DNA from 4 places in the Sphingopyxis sp. GC21 genome. Region 4 is predicted to be linked to each of the others. Evidence: predicted binding sites of a transcription regulator. Region 4 holds the regulator's gene; each other region holds the start of a gene.
What was found. Region 4 encodes LexA, which represses DNA repair genes until DNA is damaged. Its sites were predicted from a motif close to GTTCCNCNCTTGTTCT; they were not measured.

Region 1 (7,382 bases), 1.5 Mb from region 4:
GGCATTGCTTACGTTGATGCCGCCGCCCGCCCCCGAAATATCGTTCGCGACGATCACGAGATCGCCGCCGGCGCCTTGGACGCTATGGAGGCCGAGAATCGCGAAGCCTTCGCTCCCGGTCGCCTGGACGGTTCCGGTCGAGGTGATGCGGATCGCACCGGTGCCGCCGCGGTTTTCAACCCCGATGCCCGACGAACCGCCCGCGGCATTGTTCGAGATCACCTCGGCATCGCCGCCGCTGCCGGCAAGCGCGACGATCGTGATGCCGGTCAAAGCGCCCGTGACCGTGCCGGTCGCCTCAACGAGCACCCCGCCGGTTCCCAGATTGTTGGTAATGATCCCGGCGCGGCCCCCGCCGGTAACGTCGCCAGCGGTCCGGATTTCGATCCGCGACGCCCCCCCGCCGTTGCCGACGGCGATTCCGTCATAGCCCCGACCGATGATGGTCGATGCGTTGCTATCATTATAGATCAGCGACCCCGTGCCCGACATCACCAGTCCATTGTCCGGACTGTCGATGCTGAAGCCCGGCTCGGTGGTCACCGTCAACGAACCACCGTTGTTTAGCGTCTGCTGGGCATCATTGTCGCCCGAACAGCTGATAATGTTGTTGGGCGCGACGACGCATTGGGCTGCGGCGGGCTGCACCAGAACCAGGGCGAGCACCGCGCTGCTACCGAGCAAGAGCGCGCGGTGACGCAGCACCGGATTGGCTGTGGAGATCATGAGTCGTACCTCGAGGCTGGAAGGACAGATGCGACCAGCGAGCTACGTCTCTCACGCGCCGTCCGGTCGGTCTCCTGACTGCCGCGATTTGGCCGACCAGACCTAGTTGCAAGCTGTTGCAATTAGTGGATTCGGGTGGCGACGGGACTGGATCCGCGATCCCATCGATGCTGTACGGGCGTTCAACCGATTTGGTTTGCTTTCAGGCCTTTGCCCTTTGCTGCCTATGCTGCGAACGGGTCAGGGCTTTTCGAGGCTGCGGCTCGATATCGAGCGTGTCGCGGTGCGCAATCGTACGTAGCCCCGGTCGCTCGCGCTCTCGCGCGGGACGATTCTCACCGCTCCTATGCCGCATTCAACGTTCTGACATCCGAGCCACGGGACCGCTTGCGAACTGAATGGCGGCATTCGCTACGAAAATTCGCCGTGGAAAGGGCGAGATGCGGGCGCAAAGCTCCCCTGCAAAAGCGGCGACCCCAAAGGAGTCGCCGCAGGAGAATGGAGGAGCCCTCCATTTGGGTCGCGGAACGCGCAATAGTCGAGCCGAAATCAAACGCCAGCGGATTCAGGCTTCCGTAACGGAATCTTGCAGCGTGGTGCCATCAGGCAACACATTGTTTTCGGCGCAACCAACTCGGGTACGAGATTGATCGGGGAGAGATTATCCCGCCGCGCGACAGTTTGCCTCAAGCTCGGCAATGCGCTCCGAACAGATTTCATGAACAGCCCGGCCGAGTTCCTCGACACGTGCCGCAAGCCACAGCAGGTCCGCTTCGCTGATCCGATAATGTTTCGAGTAGCGGGCCTTCACATAGGCTTCCTTGAGCTTCTCGAAGCGAGCGCGATCGGCCTTCAGCTCACGCGGCCACGCGTCGACGAGACGCATATCGAGCCGCTCGGCCTGCGTCCGCAGAAAGCCGAGATTGTGAACGTGGGGCGAATAGAAAGTGCACACCAACAGAACGCAATGATAAAGGCTCTCCGCCGCTTGATGAAGAACGAATGATGCCTGCTTGAAGACACCTTCGGCGCGTCCTGCCTCATGCATTTTGAAGAAAGCGTTTGCCTGAGGAAACCACTCCTCGAAATATTCCTTCGCCATCGCCAACGCCTGGTCAGGCGTCTTCGGCTTCGGCTGATGCAAGGCCTTGTCGTCGGCCTCGTAAAGCGCAATCCCGTCGCGCGCGACGTCCATGAAGAAATAGCGCCCGTGCGCGAGCCCGTCGTTCACCTCCTGCAGCGTATGAACGATGAAATTCACCGGTGTCTTGAGGGTCCGGTCGATCAGAAGTTCCCGGGTCAGCCGGTCGTCAAGCTTCGACCAGACATCGACCTTGTCGATGAGCCGCTTGTCGCTGACGATGATGAGCAGGTCGAAGTCCGAGCGATAGCCTTTCGCCGTGTGCGGTTCGTCGACCCAGCCGCCGCGCGCATAGCTGCCGTAGAGGATGATCTTGTCGATCCGCCCCTTCTTCTTCCAGCTCATCGTGCCGAGCGCCAATGCATCCTCGAATTCTTCGAAGATGATCGCCTTCACGCGCTCGAGCTCGCGCTGCTTGTTGGCCGGGAGATGGTCGAGATCGTTCCGCATCGCTCCTTTCTTCTGTGGGCACATGCTTGCCCGATGGCAAGCGCGGTCATGTCCAGATCGACACCTGATGCCGGATCCCGGATACGAAAATCCCAGACAGGGATGCCGAACGCCCGTGCCTTGTCGACGAGATTGTCCCGGATGCCGGTGCCGGAGAAGACGATGAGCCCGGTGGGCATGGCGTCGATCAGCCACTCGTTGGCTTGAAGGGCGCGGCTTTGCGATCGCGGTCCGGTCGGGGCGGAATGCCCCTGCGGGATTTTGCGCGCGTCGGCTCAGCAGGCGGCGGCGCGCCGGTCGGGGCCGCGCCGTGGCGGAAGACCATGTCGGCATGGCGGACATGCACGCGGACTTGCCAAAATGTTCTTCCTATGTTCTCATTGATGCATGGACAGAATCGATACCGCCCGAGTCGCCGAAACACTGCTCACTGCGCCCGGCTGGGCGCGCGTGGGCCTTACCGCACCCACCCGCCATGTCCGCGTCGAGGCAGCATTCGAGCTGGCGCGCGCGATCGCAGAAAGCTTGGGCGAGAATGGCGAGCCCGCGCATATCGACCAGCTCGGGCTGTCGCTGTGACGTGGGCGGCTGGACCAAAGACGGGCAGCGGCGCGCCACACATTTATTCGAAGCGGCGGCCTGGTATCAGGCGGTCAGGCCCGTTTGCCGCTGCGGGCATGGCGCAAGCTTCGATCCCTATGGCCTCTGGTGGCTGTTCCAGCGCAAGATGTGGGACGATGATCTTAGGCGCGCCCGCGAGAAATTCTGGTGCGCGCGCTGCAAGGCGCGAACGGGCAAGCGTATACGCCCGGTCCGGCTCGACCTGGTCGAGCCTGGCAAGGACGACATTCGGCTGCCGATGCCCGACGAGCGCGAATGGAAGCGCGCGCTGAGCCGTTTCCGCGCCTAGCCAGCGAAAGGCAGACCGATGGATATAGAAGGCGACGACGCCCTCATCGGCATCGGCAGGTCGCATCGCGTGATGATCTGGGACGGTGTGCGCGAGCGCGAGAAGGAGCTCCACTGGGGTTTGCCTTCGCGCGATCCCGATGTCATCCAGATTCCGCTGCTCAAGTCCGAGACTGCGATCATCGATCGGCCCTGTCTGCTGCTTGCCGATGCCTTCGGATTGGTGAAGCAGGGCAAGACAATCTATTCGGCCAGCCTGATCGGCGAACCGTTGATGGGCATCGCGGCGGTCTGGCGACCGGAGAACCGCGAATGGCCGGGCAGTTTCGCGGCGCTCACCGTCGCTGCCTACGACGATCTCGCACCTTATAAGGACCGCCATGTGGCGGTGGTTCACCCCGAGGATCTTTTCGACTGGCTCGAGCGCGCGCGACCGCCGCTGGACATGTTGCGCCGCTTCCCCAAGAATAGCTTCAGAATCGCGCCGCCGATCCAGCAGAGCTTCGGGGCTCTGCTGGGGGCAGCCTGACCGTGAGCCGTCCCTGACCTGGAGCCGTCAATGTGCAATCTGGTGACGCTGAACAGCTCGGTTGACGAAGTGGCATCCTATTTCAGGGCGCGCCGGCCGCAGGCCACCAATGTCTCGCCAGGCGACGTCTATCCCGGCGGTCAGGGTTTCGTGGTCCGCCAGGACGGCGGCGAGCGCGTCCTGCAGGCGATGACCTGGGGCTTTCCGGTGCGGCTCAAGCATATGAAGCCCACGAGCAAGCCGAAACCCGTCAACAATGCCCGCGACGACAAGCTGATGTCCTTCTGGCGTCCCTGGTTTACCAACCCGGCGCATCGCTGCCTCATTCCCTTCACCTCCTTCGCCGAAGCCGAAGGCGAGAAAGGACGCATGACGCGGACGTGGATCAGCGTCACCGACCAGCCGCTCGCCGCCTGGGCGGGTCTCTGGCGTCCGAGCGATGAATGGGGCGATTGCTATACGGGCGTGATGGTCGATGCGACCGAGGAATTGTTTCATATTCACGACCGCATGCCCGTGATTCTGCACCCCGAAGATCATGAAGCCTGGCTCCAGGCGCCTGCCGAAGAGGCGATGGCGCTGGTCGCCAAATTTCCCGCAGACCGCCTCGCCGTCGAGCGGACCGACGTGCCATGGTTCAGCCGCAAGGCCCCGCCGGCTGAGGCGCCAAACCTCTTTCCGTGATGCGGTTCCGATGACCGATAAACCCAGGTGGAAGCGTCGCGCCGTTGCTATCGAGTTCTGGCTCGCCGCGGTGATCGTGGCGGGCTCCTTCATCGCTGGAATTATCGGCGCGGTTCGGTCGCTCACCGGCGACTGACTGCATAGCTCGCGCAGCGGGGACATCGCATCGCATGGCCGTCAGGCCAATGACATGTCAAAATGGTCCCATCTTCTACTTGCACAGGCTTTACGTCACTTCTCGGGACGTTAGACCGTTGGAACCGATAGATCGCCGCGCCGAGGCAGCGAAGACTGCCGTCCGGCGCGCGATATCAGGACCCGTCGGTGACTTGTCCCAATCTCGCGCGTCCCGGAGAGGAACCGGCGGCGCTCGACCCCAGGGAGCGGATCGCGGGCAGCCGGGTCGGGAACGCGCCAGCGGCCGATTATCGACGTGAAGCAGTTTTATTTGACAGAGGAACTCGCCCGGGAAATTTCAGGCGCCGGGCATGAAGACCATCTTTTTTCGGCGCTCGCGAAAGCCGCAGACCGTATGGGTTTTGACCATTTCGCACTCGCCTTCGAACGACGCGGCGGCGATAACGCGTCAATCCTTGTCCATAATTATCCCGAGGCCTGGGCGCGGATTTATATCGGCCTCGACCTCCGCTCAACCGACCCGATCCGGCGCGCCGGCGAGCGATCGCTCACCGGCTTCGAATGGCGCAATGTCGACCATTTTATTCCGCTGTCGCGCGGCGATCGGCAATTTCTCAGCGTCGCGCGAGAGAGCGGCGTCGGCGACGGATTCACCGTTCCGCGTCATCTGCCCGGCGAGGCGAGCGGATCCTGCTCTTTTGCCGTGAAGCCGCGCGCCGACACGCCCGGCCATATGCTCCATGTCGCAGAGATCATCGGTGCCGTCGCGATCGCGAAGGCGCGCGAGCTCGTCGGCGCGGCGCCTCTGAGAGGACGTTCCATCCTCACCGAGCGGCAGCGCGAATGCGTGCTCTGGTCGGCGCGCGGCAAGACCGCGGGCGAGATCGCAGACATTCTCGGGATCAGCGAGGAGACGGTGGTGCGCCACCTCAAGATGGCGCGCGATCGCTATTCGGTCCATTGCCGCTCGATGCTGATCCTTTGTGCATTGTTCGACGGTCTGATTGGCTTCTCCGACATCTACGACTGGTGGCGCCCCGACTGATCCGGCGGTCCAATCGCAAAAGGCTTGCCCATAAATGGGAATAGCCGCCCCGCGGGATTGGTGGTCTGAAATGAGCTTCCAGCAACAAAGGACATTTCATGACCGATCAATCCCCGCGGGCGCCAACTGCGCCCGGCGACGCGGCGCTGCGCGCCATGTTCGCCGCCCGCAAACACGTGTTCATCGACCGGTTAAAATGGGATCTTCCTGCCCTTGACGACCGCTTCGAGCTCGACCAGTTCGATAATCCGCAGGCCCGATATCTTATCCTTCTCGATCCCGACGATCTGCGTCACCGTGCATCGGCGCGATTGCTGCCCACGACATCGCCGCATCTTCTCGGCAACATCTACCCGCACCTCTGTCCGGACGGCGCGCCCTCTGACGAGAGCATCTGGGAGGTCAGCCGCTTCTGCCTCGACCCGGCGCAAACGGCGGCAGAGCGTCTCGACGCGCGCAATCAGCTCGTCAGCGCCCTTGCGGACCATGCCCTTCACAGCGGCATCCGCGAATATGTCGGGATCGCCGACACGCGCTGGTTCGCGAAGATCAGCAGCTTCGGCTGGTCCTGCCGCGCGTTCGGCCCTGCGCGGCCCGACGGGGCATGCCCGATCCTCGCGTTCGGCATCCGGATCGATGAGGACACGCTTCCCGGGCTGCAGCGGACGGGAACATGGGCGCCGCTCGGGCTCAGACTCGAAAGCGGGGAGCTCGCACCATGAGAAGGGCTATCAACCACGCCGCCCTTGGGCGCCTCGTCAGCGAGCTCCGCCGCGACGGATATTGCATCCTGCATGGGGCCGCGCCCGCGCCTGTGCACGCCCTCGCGAAGGATCTCGAGCCGGTCTTTGCCGAAACGCCCTTTTGCCAGGGCGACTTCTACGGACGGCGAACGAAGCGGTTCGGCAGCCTGTTGCGGCGCTCGCGGCACATGGCCGATCTGGTGCTCGACCCTCTCGTTCTGCCCGCCGTCGAGGTGATCCTTGGAACGGGATGCGAACGCATCCAGCTCAACCTCACGCAGGCGATCGAGATCCACCCCGGTGAAGTGCGGCAGTTTCCGCATCGCGATCAGGACATGTGGCGCGGGGCAGACGGCAGCCAGGAATATCTGGTCAATGTCCTCTGGCCCCTGACGCCCTTCACCAGGGACAATGGCGCGACCGAAATCTATCCGGGAAGCCATGGCGTCAGCGGTATGGCCAAAGAGGATACCGGCCCTCCCATATATGCCGAATGCGAACCCGGGGCGGCGATCTGCTTTCTGGGATCGACCGCGCATGGCGCTGGCGCGAACATCAGCGAGAACGTCCGGCGCGGCGTGCTCGTGAGCTACAGTTTAGGATGGCTGAAGCCCTATGAAAATCTGTGGCTGGCTTACCCACCTCACGTCGCAAGAGATTTTCCGCCCGGGCTCGCGGCGCTAGCGGGCTATGCGCAGCACCGCCCCAACCTTGGCAATTATGAGGGGCAGTGCCCTTCCATCCTCCTGCAAGGCGATCCGCCTGGTCCAGTCGGCGCCGTCGATGCGCTTCGTCCCGACCAGGCCGATGCCGTCGCCGATTTTGCCGCCGGCCAGAGGAACGCCCAATGAGCCCCGCGCATGTGTTCGAGCCGACCTATGAGGCGGTCAAACGGCGCCTGATGACGGGTGTGTGGCCGGCCGGCGCGAGGATCGAAGCCGCGCGCGTCGCCGATGAACTTGGCGTCAGTCTGACTCCGGTGCGCGACAGCCTCTTCCGGCTGGATGGCGAACGCAT
Region 2 (7,382 bases), 1.1 Mb from region 4:
CAATTTCGGCATGAACGAGATCGTCTTCCCGGCCGCAATCCTGCAGCCGCCCTTCTTCGATCCGAAGGCCGACCCCGCAATCAACTATGGCGGCATCGGCGCGGTGATCGGCCATGAGATCAGCCACCATTTCGACGACCAGGGTTCGAAATATGACGAAACCGGCAAACTCGCCGACTGGTGGACGCCCGAGGATGTGAAGGCGTTCGAAGCAGCGAGCAAGGCGCTCGTCGCGCAATATGACGCCTATGAAGTGCTGCCGGGCGAGCATCTCGACGGCACCTTCACGCTGGGTGAGAATATCGGCGATCTCGCCGGCCTCAACATCGCCTATGACGCTTACAAGGCGTCGCTGGGCGGCAAGGAGGCGCCGGTGATCGACGGGCTGACCGGCGACCAGCGCTTTTTCCTCGGCTGGGCGCAGGTATGGCGGCGCAACTATCGCGAACAGAATCTGTCGCAGCGCATTTCGACCGATCCGCATTCGCCCTCGATCCAGCGGACTTGGGTCTCGCGCAATCTTGACCCTTGGTATAAGGCCTATCAGGTTAAGCCGGGCCAGACGCTCTATCTGGATCCGAAGGATCGTGTTCGCATCTGGTGATGCGCTGACTGGGAAAGTGTGAATTGACCGCGCAGAGCCTGCCTTCCGCTGATACCGATTTCAGCAGGGGGGTGGGCGCTGCCGGTCCGCTTTCCGCAATTCAAGGGCTTTCCCGGATCGACCTTGCGCTGCTCGGCGGCCTCGCGCTGGTGTCGGTCGGGCTGTTGTTCTGGGCCACCGGCGACGCGGTGCTTGCCGCCGGTTTCCTTGCCGGACTCGCGCTCGCGGCGGGCGGCATGATCCTCGCGCGGCGTCTGTTTCCGGCGGCCGCGGTGGGCGAGGCGGCGCCGACCGATTGGTCGATGCTGCGCGCCGCGGTCAATCATGACGATATTGCGATTGCGATCACCGACCGGGCCGGACGCCTCGTCTGTGCGAACGACCTGTTCGCGACATGGATGGGCGGCTTCGTCACGCCGCCGGGCCTGCCGCTCGAAGGGCGCGGCGCCGAGCTGCTCAAAAATGCGGGCCGGACCGCGTGGCGCGAAGGTGAGGGCGGGGTCGATGAAATCGCAGTCGGGCCCTTGCAACTTCGTGCACAAGTGCTGCGATCGGGGCAGGCCGAAGACTATCTCATCTGGCGCTTTTCGGCCCATGAACGGCTCGATCTGGCAGGAGAGATCGTCCGCCACCTCGACGGACCCGCAGGGCGCACGTTGGCGCAGGCGGGGGTGATGGCGGCGCTGGTCAGTGCCGAGGGCCGGTTGCGCGTTGCCAATCAGGCATTTCTTTTGCGCGCGCTCGGCGAAGAGGATGCGCTGCATTATGCGGGGCGCGATGTCGCCGGAATGTTGCGGCTCGATGATGCCGGCGCGCTCTATTTTGCGCGTGAGGGCGATCGGGCAACGCCGGTGCGGATGCTGCAAATCCCGCTGACGCCGGCCGATACGCACGGGCCGATGCTGCTCGCCATGCTCGACGAGGAGATCGGACCCGCCGATCGCGGCACCGCGCAAAGCTATATCGAAACGCTGCTGTCACTGCTGCCCTTCGGGCTTGCGCTCGTCGATCGCGACGGGCGCTTTCTGTACATGAACCGCGCTTTCATGCGCGCCGCGGGCGTCGCCGATGGCAAGAGGCCGCGCTACCCCGGCGATCTTGTGGTCGGCGAGGACAAGGGACCACTCGCCGACATGATCCGCCGTCACAGCAGCGGGCAGCAGGTCGGCGGCGATCTGTCGATCCGGCTGGCCGGACAAGGCGACGAACCGGTGTCGATGCGCGTCGTCGGCGTGCGCGGGCTGGGCGAGGCGGCGGTTCTGCTTAGCCTCAAGGATTCGAGCGAAGAGTCGCGCCTCAAGCGGCAGGTGGCGCAGGCATCGAAGATGCAGGCGGTCGGCCAGCTTGCGGGCGGCGTCGCGCATGATTTCAACAATATCCTGACCGCGGTGCTCGGAAGCTGCGATCTGATGCTGATGCGGCACACGCCGGGCGACAGCGACTATGACGATATTCAGCAAATCCGCAGCAACGCCAACCGCGCGGCGAGCCTGACGCGGCAGTTGCTCGCCTTTTCGCGCCAGCAGACGTTGCGGCCGCAGATATTGCAGCTTCCCGACGTGATTTCGGAAGTGTCGCATCTGCTCAAGCGGCTGATCGGCGATACGGTGCAATTGTCGGTGCATCATGGCCGCGGGCTGGGTGCGGTGCGCGCCGACCCCGGGCAGCTAGAGCAGGTCATCATCAACCTTGCGGTCAATGCGCGCGACGCGATGCCCGGCGGCGGGACGTTGACGATCGAAACCTATCCCGTTTCCGCCGCTGAAGTTCGCCAGATGGGCAATGAATTCATGCCGCCCGCCGATTACAGCGCGCTGAAGGTCGGCGATACGGGGACCGGCATTCCGGCCGAAGTGCTGCCTAAAATTTTCGAACCCTTTTTCACGACCAAAGATGTCGGCAAGGGGACAGGGCTGGGACTGTCGACGGTCTATGGCATCATCAAACAATCGGCGGGCTTTATCTTTGCCGACAGCAAACCGGGCGCGGGGACCAGCTTCACCATTTACCTGCCGGTCCACCGAGCCGAAAGCGGCGTGCCGGCAACGCCGCCGCCGGCTGCGAAGGCGAAGAAAAGCCAGTGGGGCACCGGTACCATCCTTCTCGTCGAGGACGAGGATATGGTGCGGGCCGTCGCCGAACGGGCGCTGACCCGCGCGGGTTATACGGTCGTTACCGCTTCGCAGGGCGAAGAGGGGCTTGAACGCTTCGCCGCGATGGACAAGATTGACCTGGTGATCAGCGACGTTGTGATGCCGACGATGGACGGGCCGACGATGGTCCGCGCGATGCGCGCCAAGCGGGCGAACCTGCCGGTGCTGTTCATGTCGGGCTATGCCGAGGAGCAGTTGCGCCAGTCGATCAACATCGATGATGTCGCCTTCCTGCCCAAGCCCTTCTCGGTTGCGCAGCTTGCAGAAGCAGTATCGATGGCGCTCGACGATGCGGCGCATAGGGTGGGTCATGGCTGAAGACAGGTTGATCCTGCTTGTCGAAGACGATGTCCTGATCGGCATGATGCTCGTCGATATGTTCGACGCGCTCGGCTATCCCGAACCGGCGCAGGCGACGACCAACGAGGAAGCGCTCGCGGTAGTCGCGTCGCAGCCGGTGGCGGGCGCACTCGTCGATATCAACCTGGGCGACGAAAAGGGATGGCCGGTCGCCGATGCGCTGGCGGAGCGGGGGATTCCCTTTGCCTTCACGTCAGGCGGCGGCGACGTGATTCCCGCGCCGCATGCGAACCGCAAGCTGGTGACGAAGCCGTTCCGTATCGCCGAAATCGAGGCCGTTCTGGATGGTTTTTTCGGGGAATAGCGCGCGCCTCGCCGATAGCGCAAAAATATTTGTTCTCCACTTGTTCCTATAGAACAAATAGCGTACACAGCTCTGGCGTTGCGGTGGTTCTGCCTTCGCTCTAGAGCTGGAAAGGAACGGTCATGGCCGGACAATTATCACTCGTCGAATCGGGGAAATCAGTGAACAGCACAGACAGGCAGAAGGCGCTCGACGCCGCACTCGCGCAGATCGATCGCGCGTTCGGCAAGGGCTCGGTGATGAAGCTCGGATCGAAGGAAGCGATGCAGGTCGAGGCGGTCTCGACCGGATCGCTCGGGCTCGACATCGCGCTCGGCGTCGGCGGTCTGCCGCGTGGCCGCGTTATCGAAATCTACGGTCCCGAAAGCTCGGGCAAGACCACCCTCGCGCTGCATTGCATCGCCGAAGCGCAGAAGACCGGCGGAACCGCGGCTTTCGTCGATGCCGAACATGCGCTCGATCCCGTCTATGCGAAGAAGCTGGGCGTAAACATTGACGAGCTGATCGTGTCGCAGCCCGATACGGGCGAACAGGCGCTTGAAATCGTCGATACGCTGGTGCGCTCGAATGCGATCGACGTGCTCGTCGTCGACTCGGTCGCGGCGCTCGTCCCGCGCGCCGAAATCGAAGGCGAGATGGGCGACAGCCATGTCGGCCTTCAGGCGCGCCTGATGTCGCAGAGCTTGCGCAAACTCACCGGCTCGATCAGCCGTTCGCGCTGCATGGTGATCTTCATCAACCAGCTGCGCATGAAGATCGGCGTGATGTACGGCAATCCCGAGACGACGACGGGCGGCAATGCGCTCAAATTCTACGCCTCGGTCCGCCTCGATATCCGCCGCACCGGCCAGATCAAGGACCGCGACGAAATCGTCGGCAACACCACGCGTGTCAAAGTCGTCAAGAACAAGGTCGCGCCCCCGTTCAAGCAGGTCGAATTCGACATCATGTACGGGCAGGGCATTTCGAAGATCGGCGAAATTCTCGACCTCGGGGTCAAGGCCGGTCTCGTCGAAAAATCGGGCGCCTGGTTCAGCTATGATTCGATCCGCATCGGTCAGGGCCGCGAAAATGCGAAGAATTTCCTGACCGAAAATCCCGAACTGATGGAACGGCTCGAAAAGGCGATCCGCAGCCGCACCGATGCGGTGGCCGAAGAGATGATGACCGGCCCCGACGCGGACGACGACGATATCTAATCCGGATCCGGCGAGCCGTCGCAATACGGCTCGCCGGCGAACGGCGGCGGGTCCGTGCCTCTCCGGCACGCCTCCTTGGATCTGCCCGACCCCTCTCTTGGCAGGTCGGCCCGGCCGCCGTTGACCATGCCGCCGCTGACCATGCTGGCGGGGGCGTGTACCGCATCCCGGCTTGCGTGTTCAGGGGCAAGGACTACACAGGCTCGATGCCCGCGATCCGCCTTTTCGGTTTGCCGACCGACGTCAACAGTAGTTTCGAACGCGGCGCGGCGGGCGGGTCTGCGGCGATCCGTGCGGCGCTGCGCAGCGATCGCGGCAATATGGCAAGCGAGCTCGGTCCCGAAATCGGCACGGATATCGCCTTCACTGACGATGGCGACCTGCCGCTGACCGAGCATGTCGCACACGACGATGCCGCGATCCGGCGCCATGTCGCGATGCTGCACGAGGATGGCGAAATTCCGCTCGCGCTCGGCGGCGATCATGCGGTGACATTTCCGCTCGTCGAAGCCGCCGCCGCTTGTTTCGGTCCGCTCAACATCCTGCACATCGACGCGCATCCCGACTTGTACGACGACTTCGGCGGCAATCCGCGCAGCCATGCGTCGCCCTTTGCCCGGATATGCGAAGCGGGCCTTGCCGCGCGGTTGGTCCAGGTCGGTATCCGCACGTTGAATCGCCATTGCGCCACACAAGCCGATCGCTTCGGCGTCGAGATCGTCCCGATGGCGGGCTTGGTTCCCGAAGCGGTGCCGGTGCTGAGCGGCCCGCTCTATATCTCGATCGACCTCGACGGGCTCGATCCGTCGGCGGCGCCCGGCGTCGCGCATCCCGAGCCCGGCGGGCTGACAGTGCGCGAACTGCTCGCGGTGCTGCACCGGCAGTGCGCGCCGATCGTCGGCGCGGACATCGTCGAACATCATCCGGGCCGCGACATCGGCGGCGTGACCGCTATTGTCGGCGCCAAGCTGGTGCGCGAGCTGGCGGCGTTAATCGATCGCAACGGATATTGGCGCGGATAAGAGGAGAATGCGATGAGCCTGATCGTCCACCATTTGAACAACAGCCGGTCGCAGCGCATATTGTGGCTGCTCGAGGAAATCGGCGCTCCATTCGAAATTCGCCACTATCAGCGCGACGCCGTTACCAACCTCGCGCCGCCCGAGCTGAAAGCCGTCCATCCGCTCGGCAAATCGCCGCTGCTCGAGGACGACGGGCGGGTGATCCAGGAATCGGGCGCGATCGTCGAATATTTGTGCGAGCGCCATGGCGGTGACGCCCTGATCCCGCCGCGCGGCACCGACAATCATGTCCGGCACCTTGAGCTGCTGCACTTTGCCGAAGGTTCGGCCATGACTCCTGTTCTCCTCAATCTCTATGTTGCCCGCCTCGGCGATGCTGCGGCGCCGCTGCGACCGCGGATCGACGAACAGCTCGGCGCGCATTTCGCCTATCTCGAAAGCGAGATCGGCGACGCCGGGCATTTCATCGGCGATCGCCTGTCGGCTGCCGACATCATGCTGAGCTTCCCGGCCGAGGTTGCGGCGATGAACGGTGCCGATCGCTATCCGCGCCTCGCCGCCTTCGTCGCGGCGTGCCACGCGCGCCCCGCCTGGCAGCGCGCGCGCGAACGCGGGGGCGATTATTTTGTCTTTTGATCGCCGGTTTGGCGTGCTGCTCCTGACCGCACTATTCACAGCGGCGACCCCGTTGGCGGCCGCGCCGCCCGTTCTGGGGCCCGGGGTCGAGCGCGACGTCGTGGTACCCGCGGGTAAGAGCTTCGAGCCCGCCCCAGCCGACGAGGAGGGCGCGATCGACCGCTTCACCGGGTTCACGATGGCGTTGGCGAAGCGCGACTATGAGGCGGCCTATGCGATGCTGCGCCTGTCGTTTCAGGCGTCGAACCCGCGGCTGGAATGGGAGATGAACCTGCGCAAGCGGGCTGCGCTGTGGGCCGATGGCACGCTGCGCATCCTGCGCCTGACCTGGTATGCCGACCCGGCGGGACAGCCGCCCGGCCTTTATGCCGCGTTCGATTTTCGCGGCGATCGCAAGGATGGCACGATGGATTGCGGCTATGTCGTCGTCCATCGCAGCGCGCCCCGTGCCGCCTTCACCGTCGTGCGCGTCGATACGTCGGAAGTGCCGCCTGCCCTGATCGAGGACGGGGTGCCCAAGGCCGACGTGCTGCATCAGCTTCCCTGCTATCTGGGCAAGGGCATCGCGACCGCTTTTTGAGCGCAGTGGCGCTGAGCCAGCCCTCATCGGACTTGCGGCGCGCGCCCGTTGTCCGCAATATCGGCCTGCGGTCATCCGATCGACGGAAGGCGGGGGGAGTTCGGGGTTATGGCAGGTCTGCTATTGGCGCTGTTGCTTGCGGCGGCGGGCGAGCCCGCAATTCGCGTCGAGAAGCTGGCCGCGGGTGGTTTCAGCGCCGATGTCGCCGATATCGAGGCGGCGCGGCTGACGACGACGATGGAAGAGGTCCAGCGGATTGCGGCGCAGCGCTGCGGCAAGATGAAGGTGCGTTTCGGCCGGTATAATTTCGACAGCCGCGTCGATACGACCCGCAATGTCATGATGATCGAAAATCTGCGGCAGAAATTCTTCTGCTACGATCCCGCGACCGATCCCTACAAGCCCGTTCCGGCGGACTGGAAGGCGAGCGACGCCGATACGGCGGCGGCGACCAGCTTCGTGACGCGCTTCCTCGACCGGCTCGATCGCGGCGATCAGGCCGGGATCGCGATGATGGACCCGCT
Region 3 (7,382 bases), 160 kb from region 4:
CCCTGATCGTCGATGACGAGCCGCTGGCGATCGAACGGCTTCAGATTCTGGCGGGGCAGCAGGACGGGGTTTCGCTCGTCGGTACCGCCAGCGACGGCGCATCGGCGCTGCGCATGGTCGAGGCGCTCGCGCCCGATCTGTTGCTTTGCGATATCGCCATGCCCGACCTCGACGGGCTGGAGGTGGCGACCGCGCTCGAAAAGCTCGATTGTCCGCCAGCCATCGTCTTCGTCACGGCGTTCGATCGCTATGCTGTCGCAGCCTTCGACGTCGCCGCAGTCGATTATCTGCTCAAGCCGGTATCACCCGATCGCCTCGCCAAAGCCCTCGCGCGCGTTCGCGAATGGCGCAGCGCCGGGCGAGCCGCCCCGCCGAAGAGCCGGTGGATCAACGAATTCTGGGTCCAGAACCGCGGCGAAATGCTGCGCATCGATGCGGCGCAAGTCGATCTGATCGAGGCCGAACGCGACTATATGCGCCTCTATGTCGGCAGCCGCAGCTGGCTAATTCATCAGACGATCAAATCATTGGAAGAGCGGATGAACCCCGATCAGTTCATGCGCATTCACCGGTCCAAAATGGTCCGGCGCGACGGCATCGTCGGCCTCAAGCATCATGGCGACGGCGCGTGGAGTGTGGACCTGGGCGAAGGCGGCCAACACCGGATCGGTCGCACTTACCTGCACGACGTAAAGGCGATCATGCACGGCGCATGACCGCCTCTACCGCCGGTTAGCGGACGGCAACCTCCGCCGGACGTTCAAGTGCCAATTTCATATCGCTGCCACCGAACAACGCCGCCATCTGCGGTTCGGCGCTGCGACGCGCATGGACAATGCAGTCGCGTTCCTGCGCCCGCTGAGACAGCGTCGCTCGGGGATCGGTACGACACATGCCGCGAATGGCGATGCGTACGCGCGTTTCCAGCCGAGCGCGGCCCTTGACGCTGCTCAGATTGAGATCGCCGTACGGCACGATGACCGTCGGCGCATCATCGGTATCCGCGACGCGCGCCTCGGCGGCAGTCGCGACCGGGGCGGCGGCGCCTGCCGACAATGCAGCGGCGCCTGTCATGAGCAAATATTTGGCAATACGGTGTGACATGGGAGAGTCCTCTCATCCGTTATGGGATGCGGGACACGCTGCGCCGTAACCGGGGAAGTCTGGTCGCCTCGCATCCCGCAACCCACGGAATGCGCCAATTTTTCGCGCCATTCATACGCGCTTCGATCAGCCCCAGCGACGAGTCGATTGAAAGATGAAGCGCCTACAAAGGGCGACCAACGGACGAACGGAAGCGCGCCAATAAAAAGGGGCCCCGACCTGTCGTCGGAGCCCCTTTAATCTCACGGGATCGCGTGCCGATTGGCAGCACTATTCCTTGGGCTGCGGCTTGGCACAGCGGCTGGTGTCGCCCGCCTTGCATGCCGCGACATCGGCTTCCCATTTTTGGCGTTCTTCGGCGGCCATCGCCGCGACGCGAGCCTTTTCCGCTTCATAAGCGGCGGTTTCGTCGGCATATTTCGCCTGCGCAGCGGCCGCCTGCTCGGCGATCGCAGCCTTTTGCTGCTCATATTGCGAAACGCTCTGCTGATAGCGCGCGGTTTCGGCATCGGCCTTCGCGAGCTGCTCGGCATTCAGCTTCGCGGTATCCGCGCGTTCCTGAGCGGTCGTGCCGTCTGGCAGCTTCTGAGCCATCGCCGGCGCGGAACTCATCAGCGCCGCGACGACCGCGGCGGCAAAAATCGATCTGGTCATCAAGAAATCTCCTTAAACCGAGCTCCCTGCCCGTCCAACGCTTTGCCGCAAGTTGCGTTCCGCGACCAGCGGCATTGCGCGGAGGGGATAAAAGGGCGCCGCCGGTTTACCAAATGCGCGTGCGATCCTCGGGCTTCAGATAATATTTGGTCCCCGGCGCGACGTTGAACGCCTTGTACCAGGCATCGACGTTGCGCAGCGGACCGATGATGCGCCAGCGCGCCGGGCTGTGCGGGTCGCTCGCTACCTGCTGCTTGGTCGCATCCTCGCGCGCCTTGTCACGCCACGCCTGCGCAAAGGCGAGGAAGAAGCGCTGATCGCCGGTCAGCCCGTCGATCACTGGCGCTTCCTTGCCGTTCAGCGACCGGTGATAGGCGTCATAGGCGACCTCGAGCCCCGCAAGGTCGGCGAGATTCTCGCCCATCGTCAGATCGGGGTTGATGAACGCACCCGGCGCCGCCTCATAGGTCGCATATTGCGCGCCGAAGCCCTTGGCCTGCGCATCGAAGCGCGCGGCATCTTCCTTGGTCCACCAGTCGCGCACGGCGCCGCTCGCATCGATCTTGCGCCCCTGATCGTCGAAACCATGAGTGATTTCATGGCCGATCACGGCGCCGATCGCGCCATAGTTGACCGCATCGTCGACCGTCTCGCTGAAATAGGGCGCCTGCAGAATACCGGCCGGGAAAACGATCTTGTTTTCAAGCCCGCCGTTGTAGGCGTTCACTTCCTGCGCGTTCATCGACCATTTCTTGCGGTCGACCGGCTTGTCCAGGTCGGCGAGCTGATAGGCATATTCGAACGCCGCGCTGCGCTTCACATTGCCGTAGAGGTCGGCGGGATCGATCTTGAGCCCCGAATAGTCGCGCCACTTGTCGGGGTAGCCGACCATCACGTCCATCTTGTCCAGCTTGGCGAGCGCGGCTTCCTTGGTGGCGGGCGCCATCCAGCTGTTGCCGCGGATGCGGTCGCCCATCGCCAGCTTCAGATTGGCGACGAGCGTTTCCATCTTCGCCTTGGCACTCGGCGGGAAATATTGCTTCGCATATTCCTCGCCAACCAGCTCGCCCAGGCTGCTATCGACAAGGCGCAGCCCGCGCTTCCAGCGCGGCCGCATCTCGGTCACGCCGCTCAGCGCCTTCGAGAATTCGAAGCGGCTGTCGACCCAGTCGTCGGACAGATAATTGGCCGCATTGTCGGCGACATGGAATTCCTGCCACAGCTTCAGCGTGTCGAGCGGCGTCTTGCCATAGAGCGCTGCGATGTCGCGGATCGCGGTATTTTCGTTGACGATGATGCGCTTCTGCGCCGGAATGTCGGCGCCCGCGAACCAGGCGCTCCAGTCGAGCCCGGGCGCATAGGCGGCCAGCGCCTCCGACGACATCGGGTTGTTGATCTTGCCCAGATCGCGGCGCTCGGCGATCGCCCAGCTCACCTTGGCGATCTCGGTCTCGAACGCCAGCACCGCATCGGCGGCCTTTTCGGGATCGGGGTTACCGATCATCTTCATCGTCCGCGCGATATAGGCGCGATAGGCCTCACGCTGCGGCTTGAAGCTCTCGTTCAGATAATAATCGCGGTCGGGAAGCCCGATCCCGCCCTGCCCGAGCCACAGCACGTTGACCGTCGGCGTGTCGGGATCGGCATAGGGGCCGCCGCCCACGATCGAGGCGCCGAAGCTTCCCTGCGACGCGCCCATGAAGCGCGCCATTTCGCTCTTGTCCTTGATCGCCGCGACGGCAGCGATGTCGGCCATCAGCGGCTTGGTGCCCAATTGTGCGACGCGCTTTTCGTCCATGAAGCTTTGATAAAGCCCGCCGACCTGACTGGTCGCGGGTGCGCCGATGACGAGCTGGCGGAGCTGACGCTGCGTCAGATTATAGACAGCGTAATCGACGCCGGCCGATGCCTGATCGGCCGGAATTTCGGTGCGCGCGAACCATGCGCCATTGGCATATTTGTCGAAATCGTCGCCCGGCTTTACTGACGTGTCGCGCGCGCCCAGATCGACGCCCCAGCTTCCGAAGGTCAGCGGCTTGAGCGACCCGTCTTCGGCGCCGGCCGCAGCATCGGTCGCAGCGACCAAGGAAGCGTCGGCGCCAGCATTGCGGGCCAGAACAGGTGCTGCGATCAGCGCGGCGGCGATAGCGACGGCAGCGGTGCCGCCCAAAAACATCTTCATTCCCCAGTCTCCTACCCCCGCGCACGGTTCAAGGGCCGATCCGCCGCAGGCCATGGCGACTTGTCCGCCCGCGCCAATCGCAGGTCAAGCAAGATGCAGGCCGCTGGTCGAACGCACTCGTTCGTTGGTGGAATCGCCGCCCCGTTGCGCGCAAAGCAGCCGCTTCCTATCTAGGCGTTCGAGCGAGCGGCGCCCTCTTGCGCGGCCGGAACAAATCTGGAACATACCCTCCCCATGAGTCTCACCCATATTTCGGTGCGCGGCGCGCGCGAGCATAATCTGAAGGGCGTCGACGTCGATCTGCCGCGCGATGCGCTGATCGTCATCACCGGCCTGTCGGGCAGCGGCAAGTCGAGCCTCGCCTTCGACACCATCTATGCCGAGGGTCAGCGGCGCTATGTCGAGAGCCTGTCGGCCTATGCGCGCCAGTTCCTGGAAATGATGCAGAAGCCCGACGTCGAACATATCGACGGGCTGTCGCCGGCGATCAGCATCGAACAGAAGACGACGAGCCGTAACCCGCGCTCGACGGTGGCCACCGTCACGGAAATCTATGACTATATGCGCCTGCTGTGGGCGCGTGTCGGCATTCCCTATTCGCCCGCAACGGGCGAGCCGATCTCGGCGCAGACGGTCAGCCAGATGGTCGATCGGGTGATGGACCTGCCCGAGGGCACGCGCGCCTATCTGCTCGCGCCCGTCGTGCGCGGGCGCAAGGGCGAATATAAGAAGGAACTCGCGCAGTGGCAGAAGGACGGCTTCACCCGCGTCCGCATCGACGGCGAGTTTTACGAGATCGAGGACGCCCCGGCGCTCGACAAGAAATACAAGCATGACATCGAGGTCGTGGTCGATCGCATCGTCGTACGCGAGGGGATCGCGACGCGGCTTGCCGACAGTTTCGAGACGGCGCTGAAACTCGCCGAAGGGCTCGCCTATGTCGACCTTGCCGACGGCGACGTTCCGGGGCGCGACGGCGAAGTCGGCGGCGCCATGAAAGGCGCCGGCATCCCGGCCAACCGCATCATCTTTTCCGAGAAATTTTCCTGCCCCGTTTCGGGCTTCACGATCGCCGAGATCGAACCGCGGCTGTTCAGCTTCAACGCGCCGCAGGGCGCCTGTCCCGCATGCGACGGGCTCGGCGAACGGCTGGAATTCGACCCCGAACTCGTCGTTCCCAACCATGCGCTCAGCCTGAAAAAAGGCGCCGTCGTGCCGTGGGCGAAATCGAACCCGCCCTCGCCCTATTATATGCAGGTGCTTGAAAGCCTGGGCAAAGCCTATGGATTCGGCCTCGACACGCCGTGGCAGGATCTGCCCGGCGAGGTGCAGCTCATTATTCTTTATGGCAGCGGCGGCAAACCGGTCGAGCTGACCTTCAAGGACGGCCGGCGCACCTATACGACGCACAAGGCGTTCGAGGGCGTGATCGGCAACCTCAACCGCCGGATGCTCCAGACCGAAAGCGCGTGGATGCGCGAGGAACTGGGCAAATATCAGACCGCACAGCCATGCGAGACGTGCCACGGCGCGCGCCTGCGTCCCGAACCGCTCGCGGTAAAGATCGCGGGCGAGGACATCAGCATGTCCGCGCAGCGCTCGGTCGCCGACGCGCTAGCCTGGTTCAGCACGCTCGACGAGAAGCTCAATGATCAGCAGCGCCAGATCGCCAAGGCGATCCTGAAAGAGATCAACGAGCGGCTCGGCTTCCTCAACAATGTCGGGCTCGATTATCTTAACCTCAACCGCACCAGCGGCACGCTGAGCGGCGGCGAAAGCCAGCGCATCCGTCTTGCGTCACAAATCGGTAGCGGCCTCTCCGGCGTGCTTTACGTCCTCGACGAACCGAGCATCGGCCTGCACCAGCGCGACAACGACCGGCTGCTCGCGACACTGAAGCGCCTCCGCGACCTCGGCAACACGGTCATCGTCGTCGAACATGACGAGGATGCGATCCGCCACGCCGATTATGTCGTCGACATGGGCCCCGGCGCGGGCGTCCACGGCGGCGAGATCGTCGCCGAAGGCACGCTGAAACAGGTGCTGGCGAACAAGAAGAGCCTGACCGCGGCCTACCTCACCGGCGCGAAGAAGATCGAAGTGCCGACGCACCGCCGCCCCGGTAACGGCTTCGACCTGGTGCTGAAGGGCGCACGCGCCAACAACCTCCAGAATGTCACCGCGACGATCCCGCTCGGCACCTTCACCTGCGTCACCGGCCTGTCGGGCAGCGGCAAGTCGAGCCTCGTCATCGACACCCTCTATGCCAGCGCGGCGCGGACGCTCAACGGCGCGCGGCTCGTCGCCGGGCCGCACGACAGCCTGACCGGCCTTGAGCATTGCGACAAGGTGATCGATATCGACCAGTCGCCGATCGGCCGCACCCCGCGCTCGAACCCCGCGACGTACACCGGCGCCTTCACGACGATCCGCGACTGGTTCGCGGGGCTGCCCGAGGCGCAGGCGCGCGGTTACAAGCCCGGCCGCTTCAGCTTCAACGTCAAGGGCGGGCGCTGCGAAACCTGCACCGGCGACGGCCTCATCAAGATCGAGATGCACTTCCTTCCCGACGTCTATGTTACGTGCGAGACGTGCCACGGCAAACGCTACAATCGCGAAACGCTCGAGGTGAAATTCAAGGGGATGAGCATCGCCGACGTGCTCGACATGACGGTCGAGGATGCGGCGGAGTTCTTCAAGGCGGTGCCCGCGATCCGCGACAAGATGGAGATGCTCGTCCGCGTCGGTCTCGGTTATATCAAGGTCGGGCAGCAGGCGACGACCTTGTCGGGCGGCGAGGCGCAGCGGGTGAAGCTCGCCAAGGAACTCTCGCGCCGCTCGACCGGACAGACGCTCTACATCCTCGACGAACCGACGACCGGCCTCCATTTCGAGGATGTGCGCAAGCTGCTCGAAGTGCTGCAGGCGCTCGTCGATCAGGGCAACAGCGTGGTGGTGATCGAACATAATCTCGACGTCATCAAGACCGCCGACTGGATCGTCGACCTCGGCCCGGAAGGCGGGGTCAAGGGCGGCGAGATCGTCGCGGCGGGCACCCCCGAACAGGTGGTGAAGGAACCGCGCAGCTTCACGGGGCAGTATCTGGCGCCGTTGCTGGAGAGATAGGGCGCGGCCCCCTCTCCTGTCATCCAGGATCAGGTCTGGGCCGACGAACGCGGGGCAAGCCCGCATCGATATTGTGATCCCCGGCGAAAGCCGGGGCCCAGATGACGTGTCGCACCCTGTCATGGCCCCGACTTTCGCCGGGGAACACTTGCCCACCTGTCCCAAGGCCATGACCGCCGAGCATGTCCGGGGTGATGATTTTTAAAGGATCAATGCCACACCGCCGACAGCGGATAGAGCGCGAGGAGCCAGATCAGGCAGGCGACGACGATACGGCGGTCCTTTGCCGCGATCGCGAGCGCGGCGACGGGGAAGA
Region 4 (7,382 bases):
AAGATCGCCGATCGCATAACCGCGGTGGAGCAGGACGCCTTCGTCGCCGTCGATATAGGTCAGCTTCGACTCGCAGCTCGCGGTCGAGGTGAAGCCCGGATCATAGGTGAAGGCGCCGGTCTGGCCGTAGAATTTGCGGATGTCGACGACGTCGGGGCCGACGGTGCCCTTCAGCACCGGACTCTCGACAATCTTGTCGCCCAGGGTGATTTTCGCGGTCTGGTCGGTCATATTTTTTCCCCTGATCTGCGGGCGGGAGAGTGAGTGGCTACGCCCCTGCCGGATAATTGTGCGCTGCGTCAAGTCGCGCCAGGCTCTCGTCGCGCCCCAATAGCAGCAAGACGTCGAAAATGCCCGGAGAAACGGTGCGGCCGGTCAGCGCGGCGCGCAGCGGTTGAGCCAGCTTGCCAAGGCCAACTCCGGCCGACTCGCTCGTCTCGCGCACCGCCGCCTCGATGGCATCGTGCGACCAGTCGCCGAGCGCGCGCAGGCGGTCGGTGACATTCGCCAGCAAGCCTTCCGGGGCTTCGGCGATTAGCGCGGCAGCTTTCTCTTCGACCGCCAGCGGACGCACAGCAAACAGGAAGACGGCGCCCTCGGCAATCTCGTCCAGCGTCTTGGCGCGCGGCTTGAGCACGTCCATCGCGCGCGCCAGCAATGCGCGGTCGTCGCTGTCGAGCGCGCGGCCGACCAGCGTCTCGATGCGCGGCGCCACCAGGCCCGCAAGCCGGGCATCGTCGGCCTCGCGGATATAATGACCGTTCAGATTCTCGAGCTTCTTGAAATCGAAGCGCGACGGCGAGCGGCCGACATTCGCAAGATCGAACCATTCGACCGCCTGCTCGCGGCTGATGATTTCGGCATCGCCATGCCCCCAGCCGAGGCGGAGCAGATAATTGTTCACCGCCTCGGGCAGATAGCCAAGCTCGTCGCGATAAGCATCGACGCCGAGCGCGCCGTGGCGTTTCGACAGCTTTGCGCCATCGGCGCCGTGGATCAGCGGGACGTGCGCATAAACCGGCTCGCGCCACGCCATTGCACGGATCAGCGCGAGTTGGCGGAAGGCGTTGTTCAGGTGATCGTCGCCGCGGATGACATGGGTGATCCCCATGTCGTTATCGTCGACGACGACGCTGAGCATATAGGTCGGGGTGCCGTCGCTGCGGAGCAGGATGAAATCGTCGAGCTCGGCATTCTGGACCGTCACCTCGCCCTGCACGCGGTCGTGGATCGTCACCGCACCGTCCTGCGGCGCGCGCAGGCGGAGGACGTGCGGCGCGGCGGGATCGCCGTCGTCCCGGTCGCGCCACGGGCTGCGGACGCGGAAGGGGATGCGCTTTTCCTGCGCTTCGGCGCGCATCGCGGCGAGTTCATCCTGCGTCAGATAGCAGCGATAGGCCGCGCCTTTGGTGAGCAGCTCGTGTGCAACCTCGGCATGGCGTGCCGCGCGCGCGAACTGATAGACGGTCTCGCCGTCCCAATCGAGGTCGAGCCACTGCATCCCGTCGAGAATCGCGTCGATCGCGGCGTCGGTCGAGCGTGCGCGGTCGGTATCCTCGATCCGCAGCAGGAACTTGCCCCCGTGATGGCGTGCGAAAAGCCAGTTGAACAGCGCGGTCCGCGCGCCGCCGATGTGCAGATATCCCGTGGGGGAGGGGGCGAAGCGGGTGACGACGGCGGCGCCCGTCGCTTCGGGGGTCGCTTTTGCCAATTCGGTTTTGTTTTCGGTTGCCACTCTGGCCTCTTTCACTCAGGCTGCCGGCCGCGAACAGGGACCGCGGCGGATTTCGGGGCTGCCCCTAGCATGGCGACAAGCACGCTTCAAACGCCCATTGCCGCGCAAACGCTTTCATGGTTCGGCGCCTTGCCGGCGGCGCTCGAGAGGCGCCTGGAGACCGAGTGCGAGCGGCTGCCGCTCTGGCTTCCCGTGGCCTTCGGCGCGGGGATCGCGCTGTGGGTCGCTTTGCCGACCGCGGCGCAATGGATCGGGCTTCTTTGCGCCATGGCGGGGATGGCGGTGCTGCTCGCACAGCCGCGCCCCGACCTGCTCGTGACCGGCGACGGGCGGCATATCGCGGCCGCCGTGCCGGGCGGCGGCTATGCCATGCTGCGCGATCGTGCCGGCGATTTCGTACGCGACGCGATGGCCGAAGCGGCGGGGATCGACACGCCGCTCGTTGCGCTCGGCGATCTCGACCATGTCGATTGCAATCGCGATTTCTGCCGCTGGACACAGGGCAGAGGCGATGCGCCGCGCGTCATCCTCGCCGCGCACGGCGCGACCGGATCGCGGGTGAGGAGATGGCGGCCGCCTGCGCCGCCGCCGATGTGGTCATCAGCGAACGCTGGCTACCGCGCGAATGCGTCGCGCGCTGGCTGACGATCGACCGCGATACGCTGGAACAAAGCGGCGGCCTTGTGCTCTATCTGGGCACAAAGCCGCGGCTCGTTTCGGCGCTGCGCGCGGGCGATACGCATCCATGGCGTCGCCCGCACGAGCTTAGTGGTAACGACGAAGCAGTCCCGACAGCCGACCTTGCACCATAACGCGATCGGCTTCGTAACGCTGCGGTTCATAGGCGCTGTTGGCGGGATCGAGGCGCACCATCCGGCCTTCGCGGTGGAAATATTTGAGCGTTGCGTCCTGTCCGTCGACGAGCGCGACGACGATATCGCCCTCGCGCGCGGTACTCGCCTTCTGGATCAGCGCATAATCGCCGTCGAAAATCCCCGCCTCGACCATCGAGTCGCCCGATACTTCGAGCGCATAATGTTCGCCCGCGCCGAGCAACGCGGCGGGAACGGCGAGCCGGTTATAATCCTCAAACGCCTCGATCGGGACGCCGGCGGCAATCTTGCCGTGCAGCGGCACTTCGATAATGTCGTTCGCGGCGATGGGCTTCAGCGCCGGTGCGGGCTTGCGCAGCGGCACCACATTGTCACTGTCGCTCCGCGTTTTGGGCTTGGCCGCATCGGGCAGCTTCAACACTTCGAGCGCACGCGCACGATTGGGCAGGCGGCGCAGGAAGCCGCGTTCCTCGAGCGCGCTGATCAGCCGGTGGATGCCCGATTTCGACTTGAGGCCCAGCGCCTCCTTCATTTCCTCGAACGACGGCGAGATGCCGCTGGCGTCGAGCCGTTCCTGGATGAAGTGGAGCAGTTCGTGCTGCTTCGCGGTCAACATCGGTCGTTCTCCATTATGGCGTTGCTGGACATAAGGGGAACGATAGTGGAACAGACCGGAACTTGTCAAGCGATCGCGATATAGTTTGCAAGCTCCCCCGCCGCGCGGGGTGCTGCGCCGATATCGCGGACGATCAGCGCGTTGGCAGAGATCAGCGGTTGCGTCTGGCCGCTGTCCTGTCCGTCGCAGGGGGTGAGCAGTCCCTTGTCGAGGCGCGCGCGCAGATAATCGCGCCTTGCCCCGCCGGGCCCGAGTGGAACCGCGAGGGGGGCCTGGCTGACCTCCGGCAACGGCGCGGCCGCCCCGGCAAGGTAGCGGACGAGCGGTAGCAGAAAGAGCGTCGTGGTCACGAACGCCGAGGACGGATTGCCCGGCAGGCCGAGCAGGATCGCGTCGCCGATCCGGCCGGCGATCAGCGGCTTGCCGGGGCGCATCGCGATCTTCCAGAAATCGAGCTGCCCGCCCGCATCGTCGAGCGCGCCGCGGACATGGTCGTGATCGCCCACCGACGCGCCGCCAACGGTAACGATGACATCGTGCCGCCGCGCCATATCGCCCAATATATTGGCGAGAACGCCGCGATCGTCGCGCGCGCGCAGCGGCAGCGTGACGTCGGCGGGTTCGGCGGCGAGCATCGCGGCGAGCATCGTGCCGTTGCTGTCGGGTATCTGACCGGGCGCGAGCGCACGCCCGGGCGCGACCAGTTCGTCGCCTGTCGTCAGGATCGCGACGCGCGGGCGTCCCCCGACGATCAGGTCGCCCGCACCGCCCATGATGGCGGCGGCGAGCGCGCCGGGAGAGAGGAGACATCCCGCCGTGAGCAAATGCGCTCCCGCTGCAAAATCGCTTGCCCGGGCGCGGACATGGCGTCCACGCGACGCGGGGCCATCGCCGGTGAGCGTCAGGCGCGCGCCATCGGCGATGACATCCTCTTGCACCACCACGGTATCGGCATTGGCCGGCAGCATCGCGCCGGTGAAGATGCGGATCGCTTCGCCGGGGCCGAGCGCGTGGGCGGGCGCGGTGCCGGCGGCGACTTCGCCGGCGATCGTCCACGGACCGGGCAGATCGGCAAAGCGGATCGCATAGCCGTCCATCGCCGACAGCGCCGCGGCGGGCTGGTCGCGCCCAGCGACGACGTCCTGTGCAAGATAGCGCCCGGCGCATTGCGCCACGCCGATATTGTCGGCGCCGAGCGGCGGCTTCAGCGCCAGCAGCCGCGCCTGGGCCTCTTCGACCGCGAGCAGCGCGCTCATGCGGCGCGCCAGTCGCCCGACCGGCCGCCGCTCTTTTCGAGCAGGCGGATATCGCCGATTACCATGGCCCGGTCGAGCGCCTTCGCCATGTCGTAGAGCGTCAGCAATGCGACGGACGCGGCAGTTAGCGCCTCCATCTCGACCCCCGTCGGCCCGGTCGTCGCGGCGGTCGCACGGACCGAAATGCCATCGGCCTCCCAGTCGAAGTCCACGGCGACGCTGGTCAGTGCCAGCGGGTGGCAGAGCGGGATCAGCTCGGCGGTTCGCTTGGCCGCCATGATGCCGGCGATGCGCGCGGTCGACAGCACATCGCCCTTGGGCGCGTCGCCAGCGCGGATCGCGGCGAGCGCTTCGGGCGTCATCGTGATGCGGCCGCCGGCGACGGCACGCCGACCGGTCGCGGCCTTCGCGCCGACATCGACCATATGCGCCGCGCCGCTTTCGTCGAGATGTGTTGGTCGGTTCGTCATCGATGCGGTCCTTTGTCAGTGCGCTTCGGACAGCGGGAAGGACACGGACACGCGTGTGCCCTTACCAACTTCGCTTTGAATATCGAGCTGGCCGTTATGCCGTTCGCTGATGTGCTTGACGATCGCCAGCCCCAGCCCGGTGCCGCCGACCGAGCGGCTGCGCGCTTCGTCTACGCGGTAGAAGCGTTCGGTGAGGCGCGGGAGGTGATCGGGCGCGATCCCTTCGCCTTCGTCCTGGACCGACAGACGGACGCGGCGGCCTTCGCGCGTCAGTTCGACCGTCACCGGGGTGCCGGGGCGGCCGTATTTCATCGCGTTGGAGACGATATTGTGGACGAGCTGGCCGAGCTGCGCCGCGTCGCCCAGCACCGGCTGTGCAGCGTCGCCGAGGCGATCGACAATGTCCTGCGGCCGCGCCTCCGCACTGTCCTTCATCTGGGCGAGCGTATGGCGGACGATGGCGGCGAGATCGACCGGGGTGGTCGGGCGGCGGAAGCGATCGGCTTCGACCCGCGAGATCGACAGCAGGTCGATGACGAGCTGCTGCATCCGCCGCGCCTCGCGCTCGATGATCGCGAGGAAACGGTTGCGCGTCGGGGCATCGGCCTCGTCGTTCATGTCCTGCAATGTCTCGACATAGCCGAGGATCGCGGCAAGCGGCGTGCGCAGTTCGTGACTGGCGTTGGCGACGAAATCGGACCGCATGCGGTCGGCGGCATCGATCGCCGAGCGGTCGGACAAAAAGATGATGCGGCCGCCGTGCGACAGCGTCGCGATCCGCATTGTCCAGCGCTGGCCGGGCCGCGGATAGTCGGCGAGATCGACGGTCATCGCGCCCGTGTCGACGTCGCCAGCCGACAGCCATTCGGCCGCCACCGGATGGCGGATCGCGGTGCGGATGTCGGCGCCGACGATGTGGCGTCCGAGCAGGCGGACCGCTGCATCGTTGGCGATGGCGACGACATTGTCGATTACCCCCAGCACCGGTTCGCGCTCCTGATCGGCCCAGCGGGTGAAATCGGGATGGCGCAGCAGCAGCGGCGGTTCGGCGGGGACCGGAGAGGCGACGGCAGGCGGCGTTGCGGCGGGCGGCGGCTGCGCGCCATAAACAAGGACCGCGCCGAGCGCCCCTGCGAGTGCCAGGATCGCGATCGAGGCAAGGTCGCCGCCGACAAGCGCCGCGAAAATCGCCGCGACGGCGACAAGCGTCAGCGCCGCAACCAGGCTGGACAGGCGGTCGAACATCGACGCTGCGCCTCGCACGAAGCGGCGCGGCGCGCAAGGCGCTTCGCGGGGCGGTGCATCGGGTTACCATCGCGGCGCAGCCTGTCCCAAAGCGGGAAGGGCGCGGGAGGCGGCCGGTCTTTTGCTTTTCCTAAAGGCTTCACTGGTTTAATGCGCGGCCATGGAAGACAGCGACATCCCGACCGAAGCGCCCGCGACCGGCGACGAAGCCGTTCCCTCGCGGCGCAAGATGCTCGCGCTCGGCGCGGTCGGCGTGTCGGCGGCGCTGACCATCCGCCCCGCCTTTGCACAGACCGCGGTATCGGTGATGAACTGCCAGATTCCGGTGCCCGACGCATCGGCCGCCGGCCGCTACATCGACGCGGCGGGCAAGCTTGTCCCGCCGGGGACCCAGGGGGCGTTTCCGGGCGCGGCGCGGCCGTTCACCGGCGAGGAAGTCAAGCGCGCCTTTCGCGGCCAGACGCTGCCAGGCACCAGCTACAACCAGTCGCAGGCCTATCTGCAATATATCCGGCGCTTGCAGGCGGGGCAGAGCGGCTTTACCTGTTTCGCATCCATCCAGATGCCGCGCTGATCGTCGCTCCCCCCTTTGCGATGATGGTTCGCCGGCATCGCAGACAAAGGGACAGATGTGAAACTAGCTTCGCTGAAAGCCGGGCGCGACGGCCGGCTCGTCGTCGTTTCGGACGACCTCGCCTGGTATGCCGACGCGACCCATATCGCGCCGACGCTGCAGGCGGCGCTTGACGACTGGGCGGAAACGGCGCCGCGGCTGAAGGCGCTTGCCGAAGATATCAATCACGAGGCGATCCCGCGCGAGCGCTTTCACGAGCGCGACGCTGCTTCGCCGCTGCCGCGCGCCTATCAATGGGCCGATGGCAGCGCCTATGTGAACCATGTCGCGCTGGTGCGGCAGGCGCGCGGCGCCGAAATGCCCGAAAGTTTCTGGCACGATCCGCTGATGTATCAGGGCGGCAGCGATGCCTTTCTGGCGCCGCGCGATCCGATCCCGCTCGGCGATCCGGCGTGGGGCTGCGACATGGAGGCCGAGGTGGTGGTCGTCACCGGAGACGTGCCTATGGGTGTCGATGCCGAAACGGCGCGGAGCCACATTCTGCTCGTCGGCCTGACCAACGACGTGTCGCTGCGCGGGCTGATCCCCGGCGAACTGGCCAAAGGCTTCGGCTTTTTCCAGTCGAAGCCGTCGAGTGCGATGTCGCCGGTGTT

Region 1: the regulator LexA is predicted to act here: its motif matches at 2,680-2,695, upstream of MU856_RS15765 (DUF6771 family protein).
Region 2: the regulator LexA is predicted to act here: its motif matches at 3,453-3,468, upstream of recA (recombinase RecA).
Region 3: the regulator LexA is predicted to act here: its motif matches at 4,148-4,163, upstream of uvrA (excinuclease ABC subunit UvrA).

Annotation. Positions count from the first base shown of each region.
Region 1 is NZ_CP095845.1:3,271,252-3,278,633, forward strand. It holds gene MU856_RS15755 (autotransporter outer membrane beta-barrel domain-containing protein) at 1-726, opposite strand, end outside; gene MU856_RS15760 (nucleotidyltransferase and HEPN domain-containing protein) at 1,388-2,317, opposite strand; gene MU856_RS15765 (DUF6771 family protein) at 2,705-2,896, shown strand; gene MU856_RS15770 (hypothetical protein) at 2,898-3,227, shown strand; gene MU856_RS15775 (hypothetical protein) at 3,246-3,755, shown strand; gene MU856_RS15780 (SOS response-associated peptidase) at 3,786-4,439, shown strand; gene MU856_RS15785 (hypothetical protein) at 4,450-4,575, shown strand; gene MU856_RS15790 (helix-turn-helix transcriptional regulator) at 4,873-5,622, shown strand; gene MU856_RS15795 (acyl-homoserine-lactone synthase) at 5,721-6,344, shown strand; gene MU856_RS15800 (phytanoyl-CoA dioxygenase family protein) at 6,341-7,216, shown strand; gene MU856_RS15805 (GntR family transcriptional regulator) at 7,213-7,382, shown strand, end outside.
Region 2 is NZ_CP095845.1:2,070,374-2,077,755, reverse strand. It holds gene MU856_RS10005 (M13 family metallopeptidase) at 1-604, shown strand, start outside; gene MU856_RS10000 (response regulator) at 676-3,075, shown strand; gene MU856_RS09995 (response regulator) at 3,068-3,421, shown strand; gene recA (recombinase RecA) at 3,544-4,620, shown strand; gene MU856_RS09985 (agmatinase family protein) at 4,827-5,642, shown strand; gene MU856_RS09980 (glutathione S-transferase family protein) at 5,655-6,278, shown strand; gene MU856_RS09975 (hypothetical protein) at 6,292-6,858, shown strand; gene MU856_RS09970 (hypothetical protein) at 6,967-7,382, shown strand, end outside.
Region 3 is NZ_CP095845.1:774,493-781,874, reverse strand. It holds gene MU856_RS03720 (LytR/AlgR family response regulator transcription factor) at 1-716, shown strand, start outside; gene MU856_RS03715 (UrcA family protein) at 733-1,104, opposite strand; gene MU856_RS03710 (hypothetical protein) at 1,375-1,758, opposite strand; gene MU856_RS03705 (M13 family metallopeptidase) at 1,865-3,940, opposite strand; gene uvrA (excinuclease ABC subunit UvrA) at 4,175-7,066, shown strand; gene MU856_RS03695 (hypothetical protein) at 7,276-7,382, opposite strand, start outside.
Region 4 is NZ_CP095845.1:931,583-938,964, forward strand. It holds gene MU856_RS04400 (citrate synthase) at 1-231, opposite strand, end outside; gene gltX (glutamate--tRNA ligase) at 269-1,735, opposite strand; gene MU856_RS04410 (hypothetical protein) at 1,805-2,380, shown strand; gene lexA (transcriptional repressor LexA) at 2,501-3,184, opposite strand; gene MU856_RS04420 (molybdopterin molybdotransferase MoeA) at 3,250-4,440, opposite strand; gene moaC (cyclic pyranopterin monophosphate synthase MoaC) at 4,437-4,910, opposite strand; gene MU856_RS04430 (sensor histidine kinase) at 4,926-6,155, opposite strand; gene MU856_RS04435 (hypothetical protein) at 6,316-6,729, shown strand; gene MU856_RS04440 (fumarylacetoacetate hydrolase family protein) at 6,787-7,382, shown strand, end outside.